Regions from separate parts of the Variovorax sp. V35 genome, predicted to be linked through region 2. Evidence: riboswitches for the same ligand, from Rfam matches in the RefSeq annotation. Region 2 holds a riboswitch; the other holds the start of a gene.

Region 1 (7,141 bases), 2.2 Mb from region 2:
CAGAACCCGGTCGAAGCATTGGCCCCGCCCGATGCCGCGCTGCCCGCGCTGGGCAATTCCGACTCGCGCGTGATGAAGGCGCTCACCGAGCTGCTGGGCGGCAAGGCCGTGGCGGCCTACCTGCAGTCCGACGGCGTGGTGCGGCGCTTCGTCGCCACCGTCGACAACCTGCCGCGCGAGCAGGCACCCGCCAGCAAGTGGCCCGTGCAGCCCGCGCCGCAGCGCTTCATCACCGAGGGGCCGCAGCAGGGCGGCGTGCAGACCATCGCGGCGAACAACGCGGCGCGCTACAACGGCATCGTGATGCTGGCCGGGGCTGTCGATCCGGCCAAGGCGGCGGCGGTGTATGCGCGGCTGTACCCGCTGTTCCAGCAGGCGTACGAAGAGCTGGGCTATCCGGGCCGCTATTTCAACGACCGCTTCATCGCCGTGATCGACCACCTGCTGCAAGCGCCCGAACCCACGGGCCCGGTGCAGGTGAAGCTGGTCGAGGTGAAGGGCGACATCCCCTCGCAGCGACCCTGGGTGCGCTACGAATACGCCGACCCGAAGCTCGAGTCGCTCTCGGCCGGCCAGAAGATCCTGGTGCGCATGGGGCCCGAGAACGAGCGCAAGATGAAGGCCAGCCTGCGCGGGCTGCGCGCGCAGATCGCCACCGGCGAGATCGCGAAGAAGAAGCAGCCCTGAGGCGCGATGCACTGACAGCGCCCCGCCTGCACGCCCTGTAGGCGCGGGCCGATTGCATGCGGCGCGAAGGGTCGAGATGATTTGCGCCTACGACTTCGAGGGCAAGCCATGAACCTGATGAGCGTCGATCTTTACCAGAGCACCACCGACCCCGGGAAATTCCTGGCGCTTCCCGCCGGCACCGACCCGACCGAACTCATGGGCCCGATGACCTTCGATCGGGACTACGCGCACATCAAGCGCTACCAGGCGGCCTTCGCCTTCGATCCGTCCGAAACCTACGCGGGCGTGAACGCCGCGAAGATCGCCGCGGACCTGCTCACCGTGAAGTGGGCGATGTACCGGCGCGAAGGCTGAACGGCGGGCGGCTTGCGCCGCCTCGCCTTCGTCAGGCCTCTTCGGTTTCCTGGTACTCGCCCACCGGCACGCAGCTGCAGAACAGGTTGCGGTCGCCGTAGACGTTGTCGACGCGCCCGATCGGCGGCCAGTACTTGGCCTGCTTGAGTTCGGCCAGCGGGAACGCGCCGAGTTCGCGCGAGTACGGGTGGCTCCACTCCGTGCCGAGCAGGCTGGCGGCGGTGTGCGGCGCGTGCTTGAGCGGGTTGTCGTCCTTCGACCAGACGCCTTCTTCCACGCGGCGGATTTCTCCGCGGATGGCGATCATCGCGTCGACGAAACGGTCGAGCTCGGCCAGCGGTTCGCTTTCGGTGGGCTCCACCATCAGCGTGCCGGGCACGGGGAAGCTCAGCGTGGGCGCGTGGAAGCCGTAGTCGATGAGGCGCTTGGCCACGTCTTCGGCGGTGACGCCGCTGGTGTCCTTCAACGGGCGCAGGTCGAGGATGCACTCGTGCGCGACGTGGCCGTTGGGGCTCGCGTACAGCGTGGGGTAGTGGTCCTTCAGGCGGGCGCTGATGTAGTTGGCGCTGAGGATGGCCGTTTCGGTCGCGGCCTGCAGGCCCTTGGCGCCCATCATGCGGCAGTACATCCAGCTGATCGGCAGCACGGCTGCATTGCCCAGCGGCGCGGCCGACACGGCGCCCACGCCGTTCGAGGGCACGCCGGCCGTGGCGTGGCCCGGCAGGTAGGGCACGAGGTCTTCGACCACGCAGACCGGACCGACGCCCGGGCCGCCACCGCCGTGCGGAATGCAGAAGGTCTTGTGCAGGTTCAGGTGGCTCACGTCGCCGCCGAACTCGCCCGGTGCCGCCACGCCAACCAGCGCGTTCATGTTGGCGCCGTCGACGTACACGCGGCCGCCGTGCTCATGCACGAGCTCGCACAGTTCCTTCACGCGGGTTTCGAACACGCCGTGCGTGCTGGGGTAGGTGATCATCACGGCGGCCAGGTGGGCGCTGTGCTTTTCGCAGGCGCGCTTCAGGTCGTCCATGTCGACGTTGCCCTGCGCGTCGCAGGCCGTCACCACCACCTGCAGGCCCACCATCTGGGCGCTGGCCGGGTTGGTGCCGTGCGCCGACGAGGGAATCAGGCAGATGTTGCGGTGGCCCTGGCCCTTGGCTTCATGGAAGGACTTGATGGCCAGCAGGCCCGCGTACTCGCCCTGCGAACCCGCATTGGGCTGCAGGCTGATGCCCGCGTAGCCGGTGGCCTCGCACAGCCAGGCGCGCAGCTGCGCGTCGAGCTGGGCGTAGCCCTGCAGCTGGTCGGCGGGCGCGAAGGGGTGGATGTTGGCGAACTCGGGCCAGGTGATGGGGATCATCTCGCTGGTCGCGTTGAGCTTCATGGTGCAGCTGCCCAGCGGGATCATGCTGCGGTCGAGCGCGAGGTCCTTGTCCGACAGGCTGCGGATGTAGCGCAGCATCGCGGTTTCGCTCTTGTGGGTGTTGAACACCGGGTGCGTGAGGAAGGCGCTGGTGCGGCGCAGGTCCTCGGGAATCAGCGGCGTGGTGCTGGCGGCCAGTTCGTCGAAGCGCGGCATCGCGGTGCCGGCGGGCACGAACAGGGCCCACAGGGTTTCGATGTCGGCGCGCGTGGTGGTTTCGTCCAGCGAGATGCCCAGGTGCTGCTGCAGGCGTTGGCGCAGGTTGACGCCGCCGGCCTGTGCGCGCTCGATGATCGCGGCCGTGTCGTCGCCGGTGCGGATCGTCAGCGAGTCGAAGGCGGTGGTGTTCACCGGCTCGCGGCCCATCTGCGACAGGCCCTTGGCGAGGATGGCGGTGAGCACGGCCACGCGCTGTGCGATGCGCGTGAGGCCGTCGGGGCCGTGGTACACGGCGTACATGCTGGCGACCACGGCCGGCAGCACCTGCGCGGTGCAGATGTTCGAGGTGGCCTTCTCGCGGCGGATGTGCTGCTCGCGCGTCTGCAGCGCGAGGCGGTAGGCGGGCTGGCCGTGCGTGTCGACGCTCACGCCGACGAGGCGGCCGGGCAGCGATCGCTTGAACGAATCGCGGCAGGCCAGGTAGGCGGCGTGCGGGCCGCCGTTGCACAGCGGCATGCCGAAACGCTGCGTGGTACCGCAGACGATGTCGGCATCGAACTCGCCGGGGGCGACCAGCAACGTCAGCGCCAGCAGGTCGGCCGCGACGATGAAGGCGGCATCGCACTGGTGCGCGTGGCCCGCGAGCGGGCGCAGGTCGTGCACGTGGCCAGTGGTGGCGGGGTACTGCGCGAGCACGCCGAAGAACTCGCCGCTCACCATCAGGTGCGGCAGCGTTTCCGACACGGTGCTCACCTTGACTTCGATGCCCAGCGGGGCGGCGCGCGTCTTGATGACCTCGATGGTCTGCGGGTGGCAGTCGCCCGACACGAGGAACACGTTGCTCTTGCTTTTCACGCTGCGCTTGGCGAGCGTCATGGCCTCGGCGGCGGCCGTGGCCTCGTCGAGCATCGAGGCATTGGCGATGGCCATGCCCGTGAGGTCGCACACCATCGTCTGGAAGTTGAGCAGGGCTTCCATGCGGCCCTGCGAGATCTCGGCCTGGTAGGGCGTGTAGGCGGTGTACCAGGCGGGGTTCTCCAGGATGTTGCGCAGGATCACGCCCGGCGTGTGCGTGCCGTAGTAGCCCTGGCCGATGAAGCTCTTGAACACCTTGTTCTTCGACGCCAGCGTCTTCAGCTCGGCCAGCGCGTCGGCCTCGGTGACCGGCGCGGGCAGGCGCATCGGCCGGGCGCGGCGGATGGCCGCGGGCACGATGCCGTCGATGAGCTCCGCGCGCGTTTCCGAGCCGATCACCGGCAGCATGCGCGCCTCGTCCGCCGCATCGATGCCGATGTGGCGGGCGAGGAATTCTTCGGCGTTCTCTAGTTCTTGCAAAGAGGGAAGGGCGGGAATCGGCATGGCGGTGAAGGCTCGGGGAGAAGGAACGAAGGTGCGAGGAAGCTGCTGTTCAGCGGATCAGGATTCGGCGGCGAACTTGTCGTAGCTGGCGGCGTCGAGCAGGGCGTCGAGCTGCGCGGGCTCGCTCAGCTTGACCTTGAAGAACCAGCCGGCGGCCAGCGGGTCGCTGTTGGCCAGCGACGGGTCGGCGCGCAGCGCTTCGTTCACTTCGGTGATCTCGCCCGACACGGGCATGAACACATCGGCGGCGGCCTTCACCGACTCGACCACACCGGCGACCTCGCCTTGCGCGAAGGTCTTGCCCACTTCAGGCAGGTCGACGAACACCACGTCGCCCAGCGCGTCCTGCGCATGCACGGTGATGCCGACGGTGGCGGCGCCGCCTTCGGCCGCCACCCATTCGTGGTCCTTGGTGTATTTGATGCTCATGAAAAAACTCCTCGTGGAAAAAATGGAATCGGGGTGCAGAGCCTAGCCGGGTCTGCGGTGTTCAGTGTCGGTCAGCCGCGGTAGTAGCGCGTCGGAACGAAGGGCATGGTCGAGACTTCCATCGGCACCGGCTTGCCGCGCACGATGGCCTGCACGCGCGTGCCGGGCTCGGCAAAGGCGGCGGCCACGTAGCCCATGGCCACGCAGCGGTCGGCCGTGGGGCCGAGCAGGCCGCTGGTGACGGCGCCGATGTCGTGGCCTTCGAGCGACTGCAGCAGCGTGCCGTCGCGCACCGGAATGCGTTCGAGCGCCACGAGGCCGACGCGCTTGCGCGTGAGCGTCTTGTGGTCGGTGTGGCCGGCAGCGCCCGAGGCGACGGCGGCCAGCTGGGCCAGCACCTTGGCCGCGCCCGGAAAGCCGCCTTCGCGCGCACCGCCGGCGCGGCGCACCTTCTGGATCGCCCAGTTGAGGGAGGCTTCGACCGGGGTGGTGGTGGTGTCGATGTCGTTGCCGTACAGGCACAGGCCGGCTTCGAGCCGCAGCGAGTTGCGCGCGCCCAGGCCGACGGGCTTCACTTCGGGCTGGGCCAGCAGCAGGCGGGCGAGGGCGTCGGCGTCCTTTGCGGCCACCGAGATCTCGAAGCCGTCTTCGCCGGTGTAGCCGCTGCGGGTGACGAAGGCCGCGACGCCGCCGATCTGCACCGCGCCGCCGGTCATGAACACGAAGCGCTCGATGCCGGGCGACAGGCGCGCCAGCGTGGCGGCCGCCTGCGGGCCTTGCAGCGCCAGCAGCGCGTGGTCGGGCAGGGGCTGCACCTGGCAGCGCGCGCCGATCCTGGCCTGGATGTGGGCGATGTCGGCCACCTTGCAGGCGCCGTTCACGATCACGAAGAGCGAGCCATTGCCTTCGTTGAAGAACATCAGGTCGTCGAGGATGCCGCCCTCGTCGTTCAGCAGCAGGCCGTAGCGCTGCTTGCCGGCGGGCAGGTCGATCACGTCGACGGGCATCAGGGCTTCGAAAGCGGCGGCGGCATCGGGGCCGACGAGGCGCAGCTGGCCCATGTGCGAGATGTCGAACAGGCCGGCCGCATCGCGCGTGTGCTTGTGCTCGGCCATGAGGCCGGCGGGGTACTGCACGGGCATGGAGTAGCCGGCGAAGGGCACCATGCGGGCGCCGAGCTCCACGTGGAGGTCGTACAGCGGTGTCTTGAGAAGTTGGGCGTCGGAAGCGGAGGAAGCAGCCACGGGGCACTCCAAAGGGGCAGTCGAAATCCATGGCTGCAACGCCACGGGCCACCCCTGCTGTCCGCTTTACCTGAGAGATTCGCCCCACGATCGGGGTTTGCTCCTTCGGTGGGCCGCGTGCAATGCCACGGCCTCTCTCCAGCAAGGAAACGCCGGTGGTTGCCGGCGTCTTGTCAGTCCTTTTGCCTGAGCGTTCGGGGAACCCCTGCGCCTTCGGCGGCCCCGTCGCGCGGGGCTCTCTCCTGACCCGGCGAGTGTAGTGGATCGCGGGGCCGGGGCTGGCGGCTCAGTGCACGGTTTCCGCCGGCGGCAGCAGCTTGTCGATGCGCTCGCGCAGCGAGTCGGCGCGCTCGGGGCCGGCGGCCTTCTCGATCTCGGAGAGCATCAGCGCGGCGATGGTCAGCATGGCCTCGCGGTCGCGGGCCTCGCGCAGGGCGTCGCGCATCTGGTTGGCGAAGCGCGGGTCGCGGCGCACGAACATGCGCTCGCAGATGTCGAACAGGAACATGCGCGTGGTGGCCAGCGAGCGCTTGCCGTCGAAGCTGTCGGCCGAGGTGGCGACCTGGATCGGCTCGGCGGCGGGGACGGGCGTGGGGGCCGGTGCGGGCGGTGGCGCGACCGGGCGCGCGACCTGCAGGTAGCCGCGCTGCATCAGCCCCTGGATCGCCTGCTCGGCCTCGACGCGGCTGGGGAACAGCGGGCTGAAGTCGGTCAGCGAGCGCCGGCCGTCGGCCATGAGCAGCAGGGCGCGCTCACGCTGGCTGAGCGTGCGCTGCCCGGCCTGGAGTTCGTCGCGTGCCTTCTCGGTCTTGGTGGGGAACATGGCGGCCACAGCTTTCGGAGGTCGAAGGCTGCAGCATCGTTGCAAGTGGTGACATCTTCGTGAACCATTTGCCTTACAGGGACAAGGCGGCGCGCGTCAGTTGCCCGCGCTCTCCTTGCGGATCAGCCAGCGCGGGCCCACGCGCTGCAGCTCGAGGGTCTTGCGGTCGGTCTCGGTGAGCGCGTCGGCGCTGTAGACCTGCCGGAACTGCGCGCTGGCCGAGGTGCCCTGAACGCTGATCACCAGCCCCTCGATGCCCACGCTGATGCGCGACTTGCCCGTGATGCGGGCGCGCCGGTCGGCCTCCCAGCGCTCGCGGGTCTGGCCGCGCGCGGGGGTGAAGTCGCTCGCGTAGGCCGCGAGGTAGCGCTCCACGTCGCGCGCGGACCAGGCGGCGGCCCAGGCGCGCACGGCGCTTTCCACTTCGGCGAGGTGGGTGACGGGATTGGTGGGATTGGCGGGGGCGGCTGCTGGTGCAACGGCTGCAACGGGCGCGGCGGCCGGCGTGGCCGCGATACCGGCGGTGGCCAGCAAGCCGGCAGCGACAAGGCTGCTGCCCTGGGCGACGATTCGGTGCATGGCGTCCTTCTCTTTCCTTCTTCTTGTCTGTCAGGCTCGACGTCGAAGCTTGCGTCGATTCTGGCAGTGAAAGAGGAGGCG
Region 2 (7,141 bases):
CCGTAGCCATTCTTCTGCAACGGTGCTGCAAGCTTGGCCAGTTGTTCGTTGTCGATGAACCCATGGCGCCACGCGATCTCTTCGGGGCAAGCGATCTTGAGCCCTTGCCGATGCTCCAGGGTCGCGATGAACTGCCCGGCCTCAAGGAGGCTTTCATGCGTGCCGGTGTCCAGCCATGCATAGCCGCGCTGCATGATCTGCACGTTGAGCCGGCCAAGATCGAGGTACGCCTGATTGACGGCCGTGATCTCGAGCTCGCCTCGTGCACTCGGCTTCACGGCCTTGGCGATGTCGATGACCTGGTTGTCGTAGAAGTACAGGCCCGTCACGGCGTAGTTGCTCTTGGGCTTGAGCGGCTTTTCCTCGATGCTGCTGGCCTTGCCTTGTGCATCGAATGCGACCACTCCATACCGCTCCGGGTCATGCACGTGGTACGCGAAAACAGTGGCTCCCGCGTCCTGCGCGTCGGCGCCGCCCAGCAGATGGGCAAAGTCATGCCCATAGAAGATGTTGTCCCCCAACACCAGCGCGCTCGGCGAGTTCCCCACGAACTTGTCGCCGATGATGAACGCCTGCGCCAGGCCATCGGGACTCGGCTGCACCGCGTACTGCAGGTTGATGCCCCACTGGCTGCCGTCGCCCAGCAGCTGCTGGAAGCGCGGCGTGTCCTGCGGCGTGCTGATGATCAGGATGTCGCGCATGCCGCCGAGCATCAGGGTGCTCAGCGGGTAATAGATCATGGGCTTGTCGTACACCGGCAGCAGTTGCTTGCTCATGGCGAGCGTGGCCGGGTGCAGGCGGGTGCCGGAGCCACCGGCAAGGATGATGCCTTTGCGTTGCGTCATGGGAGTCTTCTTCTGTGAGGGGCAGGAAAAATCAGTCGGTCAGAGCGTCTCGCGCAGCATGCGTGCCACGCCTTCCTGCCAGGGCGGCAGTCGCAGGCCGAAGGTGGTCTGCAGCTTGGTGGTGTCGAGCCGCGAGTTGTGCGGGCGCTTCGCGGGCGTCGGAAAGGCGCTGGTGGGCACGGCCTCCACGGCCTGCGGGCCGGCCTTGAGTTCGACGCCGGCCTGCTGCGCCATCTCGAGCACGAAGCGCGCGTAGCCGTGCCACGTGGTCTCGCCGCCGGCGATGGCGTGGTACAGCCCGGCCTTGGTCGGGTCTTGCAAGGTGGCGCGGATGGCGTGCGCAGTGATGTCGGCCAGCAACTCAGCCCCGGTGGGGGCGCCGAACTGGTCGTCGATGACCGTGAGCTTGTCGCGCTCCTTGGCCAGGCGCAGCATGGTCTTGGCGAAGTTGCCGCCGCGTGCGGCGTACACCCAGCTGGTGCGAAAGATCAGGTGCTTCGCGCAATGCTGCGCCACCAGCTGCTCGCCTTCGAGCTTGGTCTGGCCGTACACGCTGAGCGGGCCGGTCGCGTCTTCCTCTTTCCAGGGCCTAGTGCCGCTGCCGTCGAAGACGTAGTCGGTGGAGTAATGCACCATCAGCGCGCCGATCTGCTGCGCCGCCTCGGCCACCACGCCGGGCGAGGTGGCGTTGAGCTTGCGCGCGAAGTCGGGCTCGCTCTCGGCCTTGTCGACGGCGGTGTGCGCGGCGGCATTGACGATGACGTCGGGGCGCACCGCCAGCACGGTTGCAGCCAGCTGCTCGGGACGGCTGAAGTCGGCGTGGAAGTCGGTGCTGTCGAAGTCCAGTGCGACCACTTCGCCGAGCGGCGCGAGGCTGCGCTGCAGCTCCCAGCCGACCTGTCCACCTTTGCCGAGCAGCAGCAACTTCATGCGGAAGCCTTTGCGGGTGCGGCGTCGTACTGCTTCTCGACCCATTCGCGGTACGCGCCGCTTTGCACGTTGCGCACCCACTCGCCATTGGCGAGGTACCACTGGACGGTCTTGCGGATGCCGGTGTCGAAGGTCTCGGCGGGCTTCCAGCCGAGTTCGGCCTCGAGCTTGCGTGCATCGATGGCGTAGCGGCGGTCGTGGCCCGGGCGGTCCGTGACGTAGGTGATCTGTTCCTTGTACGGCTTGCCGTCGGCGCGGGGGCTCAGTTCGTCGAGCAGCGCGCACACGGTGTTGACGATCTCGATGTTGGGCTTCTCGTTCCAGCCGCCGACGTTGTAGGTCTCGCCGAGCTTGCCGGCCTCGAGCACGCGGCGGATGGCGCTGCAGTGGTCCTTCACGTAGAGCCAGTCGCGCACCTGCATGCCGTCGCCGTACACGGGCAGGTTCTTGCCGGCCAATGCGTTGACGATCATCAGCGGGATCAGCTTCTCGGGGAAGTGGAACGGGCCGTAGTTGTTCGAGCAGTTGGTGGTGACCACCGGCAGGCCGTAGGTGTGGTGCCAGGCGCGCACGAGGTGGTCGCTGGCGGCCTTGCTGGCCGAGTACGGGCTGTTGGGCTCGTACTTGTTCTCTTCGGTGAAGGCCGGGTCGGTCTTGGAGAGCGAGCCGTAGACCTCGTCGGTCGACACGTGCAGGAAGCGGAAGGCGGCCTTCTGGTCGGCCGGCAAGGCGTTCCAGTAGCCGCGCACCGATTCGAGCAGGCGGAAAGTGCCGAGCACGTTGGTCTGCACGAAGTCTTCCGGACCGTGGATCGAACGATCCACGTGCGATTCCGCGGCAAAGTTCACGACGGCACGGGGTTTGTGCTCGGCCAGCAGGCGATCGAGCAGCGCGCTGTCGCCGATGTCGCCTTGCACGAAGACATGGTTCGCGTTGCCTTTGAGCGACGCCAGGGTCTCGAGGTTGCCTGCGTAGGTCAGCTTGTCGAGGTTCACGACGGGCTCGTTGCCCTGCGCGATCCAGTCGAGCACGAAATTGGCGCCAATGAAGCCTGCGCCGCCGGTAACCAGGATCATGGAGTCCCCTGCATGTAGAAAAAAGTTTGCTTTACCAAAAATCAACATTCAATTATCCCATCGGTGTGAAGTGCCGATGTACAGGGCTTGGCCGGCTTGCGGGGCCCGCCTACAATCGCCAACAATTGCAGGAGAGCGGGCCTCCACGGAGGCCCTACCGAAGGCGCAAACTCCCATAAACGCTCAGGTCGGCCCGACGAAATTCCAGGCAACGCCCAGGAACTTCGGCAAGGGGTCAGTACTGCACTCATCGATACGGCCGTCTGGAGAGCCGCCACGCCATGTGGCGCACCGAAGGAGCAAACCCGCTGCGGGTGCAGCAGGGTGAATCTCTCAGGTACCGAGGACAGGGGGAGCGGCAACTTGGACATCGGTCGTCCGGTTGCTTGCTATTTTTTCAATAGCACTCCACGCCCGCCGTTCAAGCGCTGCAAACTCAAAGGTACTTGCAATGCGTGTGATCGTTCTTGGCGCCGGCCTGCTCGGCGTGACTTCGGCCTACTACCTCCAGCAACTCGGCCACGAGGTGACCGTGATCGACCGGCAGGCCACCCCGGCCGCCGAAACCAGCTTCGCCAACGGCGGCCAGATCTCGGTCAGCCATGCCGAACCGTGGGCCAATCCGAGCGCGCCGCTGAAGGTGCTGCAATGGCTCGGCAAGGAAGACGCGCCGCTGCTCTTTCGCATCCGCGCCGACATGCGCCAATGGCTCTGGGGCCTGCAGTTCCTGCGCGAATGCACCCCCGCGCGCACCCGCCACAACATCGAACAGATCGTTCGTCTCGGTACATACAGCCGGGAAATGTTGCAGCAATTGCGTCGAGACACCGGCCTGAACTATGACCAGCGCACGCAAGGCATCCTGCACTTCTACACGACGCAAAAAGAATTCGACGGCGCCCTCGCGCCCGCCGAGCAGATGCGCGCCCTGGGCTGCGAGCGGCTGGTCATCTCCGCCGACGAGGCCATCAAGATCGAACCCGCCCTCGCCCACATCCGCCCCCAACTCGCCGGCGCCACGTACACCGCCGAAGACGAATCGGGCGACGCCAACCGCTTCGCGCGCGAACTCGTGAAGCTGGCCGAGGCGGCCGGCGTGAAGTTCCTCATGAGCCACACGGTGACCGCGCTGCGCGAAGCCGGCGGCAGCATCGACCACGTCGAGGCGACCGACAACGAAGGCCGCTTCCAGCGCATCCGCGGCGATGCCTTCGTGCTCGCGATGGGTTCGCTGAGTCCGTTGTACGCCGCGCCGCTGGGCATCCGCCTGCCGATCTACCCCGCCAAGGGCTACTCGGTGACGCTGCCCGTGAAGGACGCGTCGAAGGCGCACCAGGTCTCGCTGACCGACGACGAATACAAGCTGGTGTTCTCGCGCTACACCTCCGAATCGGGCGACCGCCTGCGCATCGCCGGCACGGCCGAGCTCAACGGCTACGACCGCGACCTGAACCGCGTGCGTTGCGAAGCCATCGTGCGGCGCGTCGAGGAGCTCTTCCCCGGCGCCGGCGACACCGAGCGCGCGCAGTTCTGGACCGGCCTGCGCCCGGCCACGCCGAGCAACGTGCCGCTGATCGGCAAGACCAAGCTGCCGAACCTGTTCCTCAACACCGGCCACGGCACGCTCGGCTGGACGCACGCCTGCGGCTCGGGCAAGTCGATCGCGCGCATCGTGAGCGGGCTGGCGCCCGAGGTCGATTTCGCGTTCGCCGGCATGCCGGCGCCCGCGCCGCGCGCCGTGCAGCCCGCACTGGGCTGACACGCCACGCGCCCCGGGTCATGCCTTGAACGTGACACAGGGCTTGAGCCGCACGGCGCAGCGGATGAGCCCCGCGCTTTCCTGCGCCTCGATCACCACGCCGATCGGCTTGTAGGCCTGCGGCGCCTCCTCGATGCGGCGCTCTTCGCGCAGCGTCACGCATTGCCAGCTGGCTTCGGTGTCGCCGGGCGCAGGCCGCATCGCGCGCACTTCCTGCCGACGCATGCGCCGGCCGGCACCATGGCTGCACGACCACAGCCAGTCCTCATGCCCCAGCCCGGTCGCAAGGTACGAGTGATCGCCCATCGACCCGGGAATCAGCGCGAGGTCGCCCGCATGCGCCGGCGTCGCGCCCTTGCGATGGATGTTCATGCCGTGCTCGCGCAGCACCACGTTGTGCGGCACGTCGACCACCAGCGTCGACGCCGTGGCGCCCAGCAGCTCGGCGAAGTCCTTGCGCACCAGCTCGGCCAGCACGACCCGGTTGGCCCACGCATAGCGCGCGGCCACGCCCATGGCTTCGAGGTACTCCTGCGCCAGCGGCCCGGCCAGCCCGTACAGCCCGCTCTTCGGATGGCGCAGGCCCTGCGGCCATTCAGCCCGCGCGCGGCCCATCCAGCGGCCGCCGACATGGAACCCGATGTCGCGCGAGCCGCTGTGGATCATCACCACGACTTCGCCGGCCTTGAGCCCCGCGCGGTAGGCCGCGTGCCGGTCCATCACCTGGTCGACCACCTGCAGCTCGACGAAGTGGTTGCCGCTGCCCGGCGTGCCGAGGCACGGGTCGCGAAACACCTCGTGGCGCGCGCCGGTGTAGGCCGGCGGTGCGTGCCGCGACTGACCGCCGAAGCTCGCCAGGCCGATGCACGCGCCGATCTCGGCCTGCAGCCGGTCGCGGTCGCAGGCCGCCCAGAGCCCGTCGTTGCGCACGGCGTCCAAGAACGCCGCCGGCCCTTCGTCGAACAGCGCGCGAAACGCCGCCGTGTGCACCGGCACGTCGCGCCCGTTGTCGAGCAGGCTGCGCGTGAGCCGCGCGAGCAGCTGCGTCTTGTGCGGCGCCACCTGGTCCAGCGTGAGGCCGGTGGTCAGCAGGCGCATGCCGCAGTTGATGTCGGTGCCGACCGCGGCGGGGATCACGAAGTCGCCATCGGTCGCGACGACGCTGCCCACCGGCGCGACCGAGCCCGGATGGAAGTCCGGCGTCGCGCAGGCCTTGCACACGCCGTGCGCGCCGTCGGGCGAGCGCACGCTGGCGAAGGCCAGCAGCTGGTTCACGGCTTTTTCTTCCAGCGGCAGGCTCTGCGGCAGAAGCACGGTCGCCTGCGCGGCTTCGTTGCGCAGGTGATAGATGCCGTCGCGGTAGTCGACGGCGATGTGGGCGCGCGAAAAGGCGCGCTGGAGTCTCGAAAAATGACTGTGGGTAGGGCTGCCCATGGCTGCAATTCCATTCGGGGAAACCGTGTCGGTTTCCGGGCCCCGTCACATCGCGTGGCGGGGCGAAAGAGATCGACCGCGTGCCTCGGGGCGCGCGGATCACTCTTTCTTGCAGCAGCAGAGATTCAAGAAAGCGGGCGGATTCTAGCGACGCGAAGCGCCTGCGAAAACAACGCGCAGGCGCGCGCGTCGTTTTTTCCCGTCAGTCAGCCAGTCAGTCAGTCCGGCGCAGTGAACACCGTCAGCACGCCGGTGTAGCCGTACAGGTGATGGCGCGCGATCTCGCCGGCGGCGAAGAAGCCGACCAGCGGCACGTCGCCCAGCGCATGCCGCACGATCTGCAATTCGGCGCCCGGCGCACCGAAGTGCGGGCCGCCGCGCCCCGAGCAGCTCACGTACACCGCGCCTGCGATGCGCCGCGCCGGATGCGGCGCGGCCTCGGCCTCGCCGGCCGCCACGGCGCGCGCGGTGGCCAGCGTCTGTTCTTCGGGCTCGAGCTCTTCGCGGATCTCGGCGCAGATGCGCATCAGGTCGGCGCGCGCCGCCTGCGCGTTGCGGCGGCAGAAGCTCAGCCGCATGCCGGCCTCGGCGTTGTCGGCAATGGCGATGCCGCGCCGCGTCGGGTCCAGGCCGATGATGTGGCGCACCAGCACGTCGGCGCCCAGGTCGCCGGTGCGGCGGATGCCGTCGCTGCCCGCGTCGGCCAGGCCGACCAGCGTGTTGCGCACGGCGTCGATGGCCTCCTGCGGCCGGTCGAGCGACACCTGCAGGTCGGCCAGCAGCACGTCGAGCGCCGGTTCGCCGTCGAGCGCCAGCAGCAGGTTGCCGTCGGCCTCGGTGATCTCGCGCTCGCGCGCGCCGCCGGTGCGCAGCGGCTGGCAGCCCTGCGTGACGCGCGACACCAGCCGCACGCCCTCGCCGAACACCACGCCCGACAAGCCGCCCGAGAACACGCCGCCCGCCGCGCCGTGGCCGCGGATGTTGCCGTTGCCGCCAACCGCGAACTGCAGCGCCCCGCCGCGGCCGGACGAGAGCCCGCCGAACAGGTAGCCGGTGTCGGTGCGCCCCGCCATCTCGCCGATGAGCTCGCCCAGGTC

What was found. A riboswitch is a leader RNA that binds a small molecule or an ion and turns the genes downstream of it on or off. The one in region 2 is predicted to bind glycine.
Region 1: linked by a shared signal. The riboswitch ahead of gcvT (glycine cleavage system aminomethyltransferase GcvT) and the one ahead of ACAM42_RS03675 (D-amino acid dehydrogenase) in region 2 are both predicted to bind glycine.

What each region holds. Positions count from the first base shown of each region.
Region 1 covers NZ_AP028666.1:2,979,390-2,986,530, forward strand. The annotation lists gene ACAM42_RS13790 (DUF3014 domain-containing protein) at 1-687, shown strand, start outside; gene ACAM42_RS13795 (hypothetical protein) at 796-1,044, shown strand; gene gcvP (aminomethyl-transferring glycine dehydrogenase) at 1,076-3,985, opposite strand; gene gcvH (glycine cleavage system protein GcvH) at 4,043-4,414, opposite strand; gene gcvT (glycine cleavage system aminomethyltransferase GcvT) at 4,486-5,658, opposite strand; glycine riboswitch at 5,706-5,810, opposite strand; glycine riboswitch at 5,827-5,913, opposite strand; gene ACAM42_RS13815 (hypothetical protein) at 5,945-6,481, opposite strand; gene ACAM42_RS13820 (hypothetical protein) at 6,578-7,060, opposite strand.
Region 2 covers NZ_AP028666.1:814,436-821,576, reverse strand. The annotation lists gene rfbA (glucose-1-phosphate thymidylyltransferase RfbA) at 1-845, opposite strand, end outside; gene rfbD (dTDP-4-dehydrorhamnose reductase) at 885-1,775, opposite strand; gene rfbB (dTDP-glucose 4,6-dehydratase) at 1,772-2,851, opposite strand; glycine riboswitch at 2,970-3,060, shown strand; glycine riboswitch at 3,105-3,211, shown strand; gene ACAM42_RS03675 (D-amino acid dehydrogenase) at 3,303-4,610, shown strand; gene ACAM42_RS03670 (RtcB family protein) at 4,629-6,044, opposite strand; gene ACAM42_RS03665 (FIST C-terminal domain-containing protein) at 6,263-7,141, opposite strand, start outside.